2 regions of the Streptomyces sp. NPDC088157 genome follow, and region 2 is predicted to be linked to the other one. Evidence: riboswitches for the same ligand, from Rfam matches in the RefSeq annotation. Region 2 holds a riboswitch; the other holds the start of a gene.
The links. Region 2 has a riboswitch for thiamine pyrophosphate ahead of thiO (glycine oxidase ThiO). Riboswitches for the same ligand answer to the same signal wherever they lie in the genome.
Positions count from the first base shown of each region.

Region 1: it holds a riboswitch for thiamine pyrophosphate, as region 2 does, so the genes downstream of both, ACIPFH_RS40010 (thiamine ABC transporter substrate binding subunit) here and thiO (glycine oxidase ThiO) in region 2, are expected to answer to the same signal.

Region 1 covers NZ_JBIUSU010000014.1:99,253-104,964, forward strand. The annotation lists gene frr (ribosome recycling factor) at 76-633, shown strand; gene ACIPFH_RS40000 (phosphatidate cytidylyltransferase) at 633-1,829, shown strand; gene rlmN (23S rRNA (adenine(2503)-C(2))-methyltransferase RlmN) at 2,073-3,179, shown strand; TPP riboswitch at 3,241-3,346, shown strand; gene ACIPFH_RS40010 (thiamine ABC transporter substrate binding subunit) at 3,437-4,513, shown strand; gene ACIPFH_RS40015 (ABC transporter permease) at 4,489-5,712, shown strand, end outside.
Region 2 covers NZ_JBIUSU010000009.1:443,412-449,123, reverse strand. The annotation lists gene pknB (Stk1 family PASTA domain-containing Ser/Thr kinase) at 1-200, opposite strand, end outside; gene ACIPFH_RS34025 (thiazole synthase) at 338-1,132, opposite strand; gene thiS (sulfur carrier protein ThiS) at 1,136-1,336, opposite strand; gene thiO (glycine oxidase ThiO) at 1,345-2,511, opposite strand; TPP riboswitch at 2,509-2,620, opposite strand; gene ACIPFH_RS34010 (hypothetical protein) at 2,673-3,023, shown strand; gene ACIPFH_RS34005 (NAD(P)/FAD-dependent oxidoreductase) at 3,056-4,303, shown strand; gene ACIPFH_RS34000 (Rv2175c family DNA-binding protein) at 4,363-4,728, shown strand; gene thiE (thiamine phosphate synthase) at 4,803-5,450, shown strand; gene metF (methylenetetrahydrofolate reductase [NAD(P)H]) at 5,571-5,712, shown strand, end outside.

The DNA.
Region 1 (5,712 bases), on a different contig from region 2:
AAGACGCGACGCAGCCGGCCGCCGCCTCCGCAGGGAACCGCAGCCGGGCCTACTCAAGACACGCAGGAGCAAGTGGTGATCGAAGAGACCCTCCTCGAGGCCGAGGAGAAGATGGAGAAGGCCGTCGTGGTCGCCAAGGAGGACTTCGCCGCGATCCGCACCGGCCGTGCGCACCCGGCGATGTTCAACAAGATCGTTGCCGACTACTACGGCGCACCGACGCCGATCAACCAGCTGGCTTCGTTCTCCGTGCCGGAGCCGCGCATGGCGGTGGTGACCCCGTTCGACAAGACCGCGCTGCGCAACATCGAGCAGGCGATCCGCGACTCCGACCTGGGCGTCAACCCGAGCAACGACGGCAACATCATCCGAGTGGTGTTCCCCGAGCTGACCGAGGAGCGCCGCCGCGACTACATCAAGGTCGCCAAGGGCAAGGGCGAGGACGCCAAGGTGTCCATCCGCGCGGTCCGCCGCAAGGCCAAGGACGCGATCGACAAGCTGATCAAGGACGGCGAGGTCGGCGAGGACGAGGGCCGCCGTGCCGAGAAGGAGCTCGACGACACCACCGCGAAGTACGTCGCCCAGGTGGACGAGCTCCTGAAGCACAAGGAATCGGAGCTGCTCGAGGTCTGATGAACGACTCTTCCTGGGGCTCACCGCCACACGCCGGGTCGCGGGCCGGGTACTGGGGGCCCGCCGACCAGGGGCCGGTCCAGGGGGCCGCCCCGGCGGGTCCCGCGTACGATGCGCCTGAGGCGCAGCAGACTCGCCCCATGCCCATCGTCCCCGACGTACCCGCACACGGCGGAAACCAGGATGACGACCGGGGGGCCGCTCGGCTGGGCGGCCCCTTGTTCCCAGCCGAGCCGTACGCCGACGCGCCCTACGGCAACCAGCCGTACGGCGCCGCCGCGCGCGGTCACGACACACCGTCGGCACAGCCCCACGCGGCGGTGCCGCAGAATCCGGAGCCCATGCCCGACGCCCCTCAGCCGGCGCCCGCACCGCAGAAGAAGAGTGCGGGCCGAGACCTGGGTGCGGCCATAGGGGTCGGGGTCGGGCTCGGTGCGGTGATCGTCGCGTCGCTGTTCGTCGTCAAGGCCGCGTTCGTCGGCGTGATATCGGTCGCCGTGGTCGTCGGCCTGTGGGAGCTGACCAGCAGGCTTCAGGAGCGCAAGGGCATCAAGGCGCCGCTCGTGCCGCTCGCGGTCGGCGGTGCGGCGATGGTCGTCGCCGGATACGTCCGGGGTCCTGAGGGCGCGTGGGTCGCCATGGCCCTCACGGCGCTCGCCGTGCTGGTCTGGCGGATGACCGAACCGCCCGATGGCTACCTCAAGGACGTCACGGCCGGCGTCTTCGCGGCCTTCTACGTCCCGTTCCTCGCCACGTTCGTCGCCCTGATGCTCACCGCCGACGACGGAGCGTTCCGCGTCATGACGTTCCTGCTCCTGACGGTCGTCAGCGACACGGGCGCCTACGCCGTCGGCTGGCGCTTCGGCAAGACCAAGCTCGCCCCGCGCATCAGCCCGGGCAAGACCCGCGAGGGCCTGCTCGGCGCGGTGTCGTTCGCGATGGTCGCCGGCGCGCTGCTGATGCAGTTCCTGATCGACGACGGCACCTGGTGGCAGGGCCTGCTGCTCGGCCTCGCCGTCGCGGCCAGCGCCACGCTCGGCGACCTCGGCGAGTCCATGATCAAGCGGGACCTGGGCATCAAGGACATGGGCACGCTGCTCCCGGGCCACGGGGGCATCATGGACCGGCTCGACTCGCTCCTGCCCACGGCTCCCGTGGTCTGGCTGCTGCTCGTCCTGTTCGTGGGCTCCGGCTGACCCACACCGCCCACCGGCTGATGCGGGCCCCTTCCCTGTGTTCCGGGAGGGGGCCCGTTGCCGTGCACCGGTCGCGGTTCGCGTCGACGGCACGACCCGGGCGGCCGAGACGGCCGACGGGCGGACCGACGCCGCCGTGGCCGTGCGAGGTTGACCAACGCTGACGGGCGACGCCCACGGGTGACCACCCCCACCCCGCTCCGGCCCAAGCCACCCGAATGGATCTGCCACACTGGACGTGTTATGCCTGCACCCGGAGAACTTACTTTCGTCGCCCCCCGCGGAGCCAAGAAGCCGCCGCGGCATCTCGCCGACCTCTCGCCCGCCGAGCGGAAGGAGGTCGTGGCGGAGATCGGGGAGAAGCCGTTCCGTGCCAAGCAGCTCTCGCAGCACTACTTCGCGCGTTACGCGCACGACCCGGCGGAGTGGACCGACATCCCCGCCGGTGCGCGCGAGAAGCTGCGTGAGGCGCTGCTGCCGGACCTGATGTCGGTCGTCCGGCATCTGTCGACGGACGAGGGGACCACCCGCAAGACCCTGTGGCGGCTGTTCGACGGCACGCTCGTGGAGTCGGTGCTGATGCGGTACCCGGACCGGGTGACCATGTGCATCAGCTCGCAGGCGGGGTGCGGGATGAACTGCCCGTTCTGCGCCACCGGGCAGGCGGGGCTGGACCGGAACCTCTCCACCGCCGAGATCGTGCACCAGATCGTCGACGGGATGCGGGCGCTGCGGGACGGGGAGGTGCCCGGCGGGCCCGCCAGGCTCTCCAACATCGTCTTCATGGGGATGGGCGAGCCGCTCGCCAACTACAAGCGGGTCGTCGGTTCGATCCGGGCGCTGACCGACCCGGCGCCGGACGGCCTCGGGCTGTCGCAGCGCGGGATCACCGTGTCCACGGTCGGGCTGGTGCCGGCCATCCACCGGTTCTCCGACGAGGGATTCAAGTGCCGGCTGGCGATCTCCCTGCACGCGCCGGACGACGAACTGCGTGACACCCTCGTCCCCGTGAACACGCGGTGGAAGGTGCGCGAGGTGCTGGACGCCGGGTTCGAGTACACCGAGCGGTCGGGGCGCCGGCTGTCCATCGAGTACGCGCTGATCCGCGACATCAACGACCAGGCCTGGCGTGGTGACCGGCTCGGTCGGCTGCTGCGCGGCAAGCCCGTGCACGTCAACCTCATCCCGCTCAACCCGACGCCGGGTTCCAAGTGGACGGCCTCCCGGCCCGAGGACGAGAAGGCGTTCGTCGAGGCGATCGCCGCGCACGGGGTGCCCGTCACGGTCCGGGACACCCGCGGTCAGGAGATCGACGGGGCGTGCGGTCAGCTCGCCGCCACCGAGCGGTAGTCTGACCCCGGTATCAGGTATTACCTATCGGGTATCAGTGCATCCGTATCAGTACATCTTCATATTCCGACAGGGGAGCGCCACAGCGCTGAGAGTGCGGGAGAGTCCGCAGACCCTCTGAACCTTGCCCAGGTCATTCTGGGTAGGAAGTTCGGTCATCACTCAAGCTGTTGCGCCCTGCCCGGGCACCGGCGGATCGCTCCGCGGGTGCCCGGGCAGGGCCGCGTCTCTTCCTGGTCAACCCCAGGAGGAATCCAGTGCACACCAGGACGTTCGTGGCCGCGGCCGTCGGCCTCGGCCTCGTCACGCTGTCCGCCTGCGGATCGTCGGACGACGGCGGTTCGGCGGCGGGCTCCAAGACCGTCACCCTCGTCAGCCACGACTCGTGGGCCGTCTCCAAGAGCGTGCTCGCGGACTTCGAGAAGCAGTCCGGCTACCAGGTGAAGGTCCTCAAGGACGGAGACGCCGGTCAGGCCGTCAACAAGGCCGTCCTCACCAAGGACAACCCGCAGGGCGACGTCTTCTTCGGCGTCGACAACACGCTCCTGTCGCGCGCCCTCGACAACGGGCTGTTCCAGTCGTACGAGGCGAAGGGCTCCGACCAGGTCCTGCCCGCGTACCGGGCCGACCAGGGCAAGCACCGGGTCACGCCCGTCGACACCGGTGACATCTGCGTCAACTACGACAAGGCGTACTTCAGCGAGCACAAGCTGACCCCGCCCTCCTCGTTCGACGACCTCCTGAAGCCCGCGTACAAGAACCTGCTGGTCACCGAGAACGCCGCCACCTCCTCGCCCGGCCTCGGCTTCCTGCTGGGCACCGCCGCCAGGTACGGCGACGACGGCTGGACGGACTACTGGAAGAAGCTGAAGGCCAACGGCGTGAAGGTGGTCGACGGCTGGGAGCAGGCCTACAACGAGGAGTTCTCCGGGTCCGCGGGCGGGAAGAAGGCGGGGGCCGACCGGCCGCTCGTCGTCTCGTACGCCTCCTCGCCGCCCGCCGAGGTGATCTACGGGGACCCGAAGCCGGCCACCGCACCCACCGGCGTTTCCACCGGCACCTGCTTCCGTCAGGTCGAGTACGCGGGTCTGCTGAGCAACGCCGCCGACCCCGAGGGCGGCAAGGCCCTCCTCGACTTCCTGCTCACCGCGGAGTTCCAGCAGGACATGCCGCTCAACATGTTCGTCTACCCGGTGCGCAAGGGCGCCGAGGTCCCGGCGGAGTTCACGAAGTACGGGCCGCAGGCGAAGGATCCCGAGACCCTGGACCCGGCGAAGATCGCCGACAACCGTGACGACTGGGTCAAGTCATGGACCTCGCTCGTACTGAAGTGACCGGACGCGGAGCCCGCACGGGGAACGCGGCCCGGCTCGGTCTCATGGCCGTGCCCGTCGCGTTCTTCGCGGTCTTCTTCGCCTACCCGGTCGCCGCGATCGTCGCCCGGGGGCTCGGCGCCGACGGGGGATGGCGCTTCGGACGGCTGTGGGACGTGCTCGCACAGTCCGGCATCCGGCACGTCCTGTGGTTCACCACCTGGCAGGCGCTGGCCTCCACCGCCCTCACGCTCCTGGTCGCGCTGCCCGCCGCGTATGTCTTCGCCCGACTGGAGTTCCCGGGCAAGCAGGTGTTGCGCGCCGTCGTCACCGTGCCGTTCGTGCTGCCGACGGTCGTCGTCGGCACGGCGTTCCTCGCGCTCGTCGGGCGCGGTGGACTGCTCGACGACCTCTGGGGCGTGCGGCTGGACACCACGGTGTGGGCGATCCTGCTGGCGCACGTCTTCTTCAACTACGCGGTCGTCGTACGGACGGTGGGCGGGCTGTGGTCGCAGCTGGACCCCCGGCAGGAGGAGGCGGCGCGGATGCTCGGCGCGTCCCGCCCGAAGGCGTGGCGTACGGTCACGCTGCCCGCCCTGGGGCCCGCCGTCGCGGCTGCCGCGCTGATGGTCTTCCTCTTCACCTTCACCTCCTTCGGAGTGGTGCAGATCCTCGGCGGGCCCACCTTCTCCACCCTCGAGGTGGAGATCTACCGGCAGACCTCCGAGATCTTCGACCTGTCCACGGCCGCCGTCCTCACGATCGTCCAGTTCGTGGCCGTCGGCGCGATCCTCGCCGTGCACGCCTGGACCGTACGGCGACGGGAGACCGCGCTGCGGCTGGTCGACGCCTCGGTGACGGCCCGCCGGCCGCGCGGGGCCGGGCAATGGGCCCTGCTGGCCGGAGTGCTCGGCACGATCGCCGTCCTGCTCGTGCTGCCGCTGGCGGTCCTGGCGCAACGCTCGCTCGACGCCCCCGGCTTCGCCTACTACCGGGCGTTGACCAGCGACGACGGCAATGTCTTCCTGGTCCCGCCGATCGACGCGATCGGCAACTCGCTCGAGTACGCCGTCGCCGCGACCGCCCTCGCGGTGGTGGTCGGAGGGCTGGCCGCCGCGGCTCTCACCCGCCGTGACGCCGGACGGCTGGTCCGTGGCTTCGACGCGCTGCTCATGCTGCCGTTGGGTGTCTCCGCGGTGACCGTCGGCTTCGGGTTCCTG
Region 2 (5,712 bases):
GCCTCCCGGATGAACCGCTCGACGAAGGACCCGTCGGCGGCGAGCGCCGGATGCATCACCTTGAGCGCGAGCACGCGGTCCAGGCGGGTGTCCACGGCCCGGTAGACCGTGGCCATCCCGCCGACCGCGATCCGCGCCTCGACGCGATACCGGCCGTCGAGCAGTCGCCCGACCAGAGGGTCCTGAAGGGTCGTGTCCACGCAGGTGAGTGTACGAGCCGCCGCTGACACCTCCGCGGGTTCCACCGAGATCGCAGCGCGACTGGAGCCGACCTGTGACGCAACCCACGGCCCGGACGACACCCCTCTCCGAAGACCGGACGGTAACGGGACGTCGGTCAGAATGCGGGGCGCTCGGGGTCCAGCACGGCCCGGCCCTCCACGGGAGAGGACGCCTCGGCGAAGTAACGGGGCGGGATCCGGCCGGCCAGCCGGGCCAGCCTTCCCGCCTCGACGCCGGCCCGCATGGCCGACGCCATCCGCTCGGGATCCCGTGCCCGCGTCACGGCCGAGGCCAGCATCACCCCCGCACACCCCAGCTCCATGGCCAACGCCACGTCCGACGCCGTACCGGCCCCCGCGTCGAGGATCACCGGCACGCGGGCGTGCTCGACGATCAGCTGGAAGTTGTGCGGGTTGCGGATGCCCAGACCGGAGCCGATCGGTGAGCCCAGCGGCATCACCGCCGCGCACCCCACGTCCTCCAGCTTCCTGGCCAGCACCGGATCGTCGTTCGTGTACGGCAGCACCGTGAACCCGTCGTCCACCAGCGTCTCCGCCGCCTCCAACAGCTCGATCGGATCCGGCAGCAGTGTGCGCTCGTCGGCGATGACCTCCAGCTTGACCAGGTCGGTGCCCAGCGCCTCCCGCGCCAGCCGGGCCGTCAGCACGGCCTCCCCGGCGGTGAAACACCCCGCCGTGTTCGGCAGCACCCGGATACCGAGCCGCTCCAGCACCGACAGCACGGAACCGTGCACCGAGGGGTCCACCCGCCGCATGGCGACCGTCGTCAGCTCGGTCCCGGACGCCACCAGCGCCCGCTCCAGCACCTCCAGGCTGGGCGCACCCCCCGTACCCATGATCAGACGGGACGAGAAGGGCGTGCCGCCGAGGACGAAAGGATCGTCGGCCATGGCTCAGCCTCCCTGGACCGCGGTGAGGACTTCCACCCGGTCACCGTCGCTCAGCGCCGTGGACGGCCACTGCGCACGCGGGACGACGGTCTCGTTGAGCGCGGCGGCCACCCCGGAGGGCGCCGGCGTCAGCGACCGTACGACGCTGTCGAGAGCCGTACCGGGAGCGAACTCCCGCCGCTCGCCGTTCACCGAGACGTTCAGGCGGGTGCTCATGCGGGCTGCTCCGTGAGTGCGGCGGCGGCGAAGCGCCGGGGCGTGAAGGGACGGGCCTCGTCCGGGAGCTCCCCGGTGGCCAGGGCGTGCGCCATCGCGTCACCCGTCACCGGGGTCAGCAGCACGCCGTTGCGGTAGTGGCCGGTGGCCAGCAGCAACCCCGACAGCTCCGTCGGGCCGAGCAGCGGCGCGTTGTCCGGGGTCCCGGGTCGCAGCCCCGCGCGCGTCTCCGTGAGCGGCAGCTCGGTGATCCCCGGCACCAGCTCATGGGCGTCGCGCAGCAACTCGTACACGCCTCCCGCCGTCACCGTCGTGTCCCAGCCCAGCTCCTCGCTGGTCGCCCCCACCACCAGCTCCCCGTTCTCCCTGGGGACCAGGTAGACGTGGCTGCCCCGCACCACGGCCCGCACGGTCCGGCTCAGGAACGGCGCGTACCGCGGCGGCACGGTCAGCCGCAGCACCTGGCCCTTCACGGGCCGTACGGGAGGCAGCACGTCCTGCGGCACCCCCGCGAGCCGCCCGCTCAGACTGCCGCCGGCGAGCACCACCTGCCCCGCCCCCAGCTCCGTACCGTCCCGCGTGACGACCCCCGTGGCTCGCTCGCCCACCACGGACAGCCGTTCGGCCCGCGTGCGGTGGAAGATCACGCCGGCCCGCTCGCACGCCGCCAGCAGCGCCCCGGTCAGCCGCCTCGGGTCGATCTGGTGGTCGCCGTCCACCCGCAGACCGCCCCGTACCCCCGGGGCGAGCAGCGGTTCCAGACGCCGGCACTCCCGCCCGGTCAGCCACTCCGACTCCAGCCCCGACCGCTGTTGCAGGGCGTGCAGTTCGCGCAGATGGGCGCGGTCGTCGGAGTCCAGCGCGACAGCGAGCGTGCCGCAGCGCCGGTAGCCGAGGTCGTGCCCAGTCAGCTCCGTCAGCTCGGCCGCGAAGTCCGGATAGCGGCGGGCGGAGGCCAGGTTGAGGCCGAGCAGGGTCTGCTCGCCGTGGTGCAGTTCCGTGACGGCGGCCAGCATCCCGGCCGCCACCTGGGCGGCCCCGCCGCCCGGCGCCGGGTCGGCCACCGCCGTGGCGAAGCCGCGCTGTGCGGCCCGCCAAGCCGTGACAAGGCCGATGATCCCGCCCCCGATGACGAGGACGTCTGACGTACGTGGAGACGACATGGGCGTCCAGCCCCTCCCTTCGCCGGCATGACCCGGATCAGGTACGTACGGTCGGAGGCCGCCAGCCTCCCTCTCAGCCCGGTGCGTCCGGACTCCCGCGAGTGCTCTAGGTTGGCCACCCTAGCCGGACGCCGCGCACCTCAGTAAGGGAGCCTCCGCTCATGCCCGTCTCGCTCGACGGCCTCGTCCTCGCCCCCGTCGCCGACCAGGCGCCGGGCCAGGTCGGCACCCGCACCCGCTTCACGTACCACGAGCGCGGCGGCGAGATCTGGGCGGAGTACACGGGCGGTGACGTCGTACGCGGACATCTCGTGGGTACCCGGGAGGGAGACCGGCTCGACTTCCGGTACGTACAGCTCAAGCACGACGGGGCGACGTCCTCGGGGCACTGTGTGTCGACGGTCGTGGAGCTCGCGGACGGCCGGGTGCGGCTCGAGGAGACCTGGGCGTGGGAGTCGCAGGAGGGCAGCGGCACCAGCGTTGTGGAGCAGGTCACGGCGCACGACGGCTGACTGACAATTCGTCAGCCGCCTAAGGTGATCAGGTGAGCGAGCAGAGGCAGCAAGAAGGCGGCCCGGCCGGGCGGCGCGTGGTGGTCGTCGGCGCGGGCATGGCCGGGGTGCAGACCGCCGTCGCCCTGCGTGAACAGGGCTTCGACGGCACCGTGACCCTGATCGGCGCGGAGCCCCACCAGCCCTACGACCGGCCCCCGCTGTCCAAGGCCGTCCTGCTCGGCAACGCCGAGGGCTCCGCGTTCGACGTCGACTTCGAGGGCCTCGGCATCGAACTCGTACTCGGCCGCGAGGTCAGCGGCCTCCGCCCCGCCGACCACGAGCTGGACACCGAGGCCGGACCCGTCCCGTACGACGTCCTCGTCCTCGCCACCGGCGCCGAACCGATCCGGCTGCCCGGCGCCGAGGGCGTGCCCGGCGTGCACCTGCTGCGCACCCTGGACGACGCCGAACGGCTGCGGCCCGTTCTCGCCCGGCAGCACGACGTCGTGGTCGTCGGCGCGGGCTGGATCGGCGCCGAGTTCGCCACGGCCGCGCGGGAGGCCGGCTGCGAGGTCACCGTCGTCGAGGCCGCCGACCGGCCGCTGGCCGGGACCCTGCCCGCCGAGGTCGCCGCCCCGATGACCGCCTGGTACGCCGACCACGGCATCGCTCTGCGCGCCCACACGCGCGTGGAGCGCGTCGAGCCAGGCGCGGTCGTCCTCGACGACGGTTCGAGGCTGCCCGCCGGCGCCGTCGTGGTGGGCATCGGCGCCCGCCCCGCCACCGCCTGGCTGGCCGGCTCGGGCGTCACGCTCGGCGATCACCGCGAGGTCGTGGCCGACGCCCGTCTGCGGACCTCCGTGCCCGACGTGTACGCGGTCGGCGACTGCGCCTCCTTCCCGTCCGGGAGGTACGGCGAGCGGCTGCTCGTCCATCACTGGGACAACGCCCTCCAGGGTCCGCGCACGGTCGCGACGAACATCATCGGCGCGGCCACCGGCGAGCCGGCGGCCGTCTACGACCCCGTCCCGTACTTCTGGTCCGAGCAGTTCGACCGCTTCGTCCAGTACGCCGGGCACCACGCCGACGCCGACCGCGTCCTGTGGCGCGGCGACCCGTCGGGTCCGGCCTGGACGGTGTGCTGGCTGCGCGAGGACCGGCTGGTCGCCCTGCTGGCCGTGGGCCGGCCGCGCGACCTCGCCCAGGGCAGGCGGCTGATCGAGGCGGGCACACCCATGGACCCACGGCTCCTCGCGGACCCGGCGAGGCCGATGAAGGCGGCGACGGCCGCGGCCTGAGCCCCTGGTCGGACCGGCCCGGCTTCCGACTGTCAGCGGCAGATGGCAGGCTTGTTCCCGTGACCGAGATTGACGCAAAGACCGATGTGCTCGTCCCCGCCTGGCTCACCGTCCCCGACATCGCCGAAATGCTCGACGTCGACGTGATCCGCGTCCGGCAGCTGATCAAGGACGGCCAGCTCATCGCCGTGCGCCGTGGTGAGAACCGAGCGCTGCACATCCCCGCCGCCTTCATCGACGGGGACAAGGTGGTGAAGGGCCTGGCCGGGACCCTGACCCTGCTGCGGGACGACGGCTTCAAGGACGAAGAGATGCTCGAGTGGCTCTTCACCCCCGACCCGAGCCTGCCCGGCACGCCCGCGCAGGCCCTGAGTGAGAATCGCGGCACGGAGGTGAAGCGTCGCGCCCAGGCGCTCGCCGTCTGACCCACTCGTTCCGACCGACACCCGGCGTACGGGTGCGCCCGCTCCCGTACGCCGCCGCCCTGGGGGACTTCCGTATGCCCGACACCGCCCGCACCCGCCTGTCCGACGCCCTGCTGTACCTCTGCACGGACGCCCGGACCCGTCAGGGCGATCTTCCGGAGTTCCTGGACGCGGTCCTCGCGGGCGGTGTCGACATCGTCCAGCTGCGTGACAAGAACATCGAGGCGGCCGAGGAGCTGGAGCACCTCGAGGTGTTCGCCGACGCCTGCGCCCGGCACGGCAGGCTGCTCGCGGTCAACGACCGCGCGGACATCGCGCACGCGGCCGCCGCCGGGGTGCTCCACCTCGGGCAGGGCGACCTGCCGGTCCCCGCGGCCCGCGAGATCCTGGGCGAGGAGATCCTCATAGGCCGCTCCACGCACACGGAGGCGGAGGCGGAGGCCGCCGCCGTCCAGAAGGGTGTCGACTACTTCTGCACCGGCCCGTGCTGGCCCACCCCGACCAAGCCCGGCCGGCCCGCCCCCGGCCTCGACCTGGTCCGGCACACGGCCTCCCTCGGCGCCGACCGCCCCTGGTTCGCCATCGGCGGTATCGACCTCGGCAATCTGGACGAGGTGCTGGCGGCGGGCGCCCGCCGGGTCGTCGTCGTCCGGGCGATCACGGACGCGGACGACCCGGGCGCCGCGGCGGCGGAGTTCAGGAAGCGGCTGAGCGAGGTCTGACCCGGCCCCCGGCGGGCTCCGGCATGTGCCGCTGTCCAAGGGATGGACAAAAAGGCGACAAACCGGGCAAATGTCCCGCATCCGGTTGGGGGACCGCCTGCCCCTGACTAACCTGCGGGTATGGCCCTAGGAACCGCATCCACCAGGACGGACCGCGCGCGCACCGTGCGGGACATCCTGGCGACCGGCAAGACGACGTACTCGTTCGAGTTCTACGCGCCGAAGACGCCCAAGGGTGAGCGGAGCCTGTGGAACGCGCTGC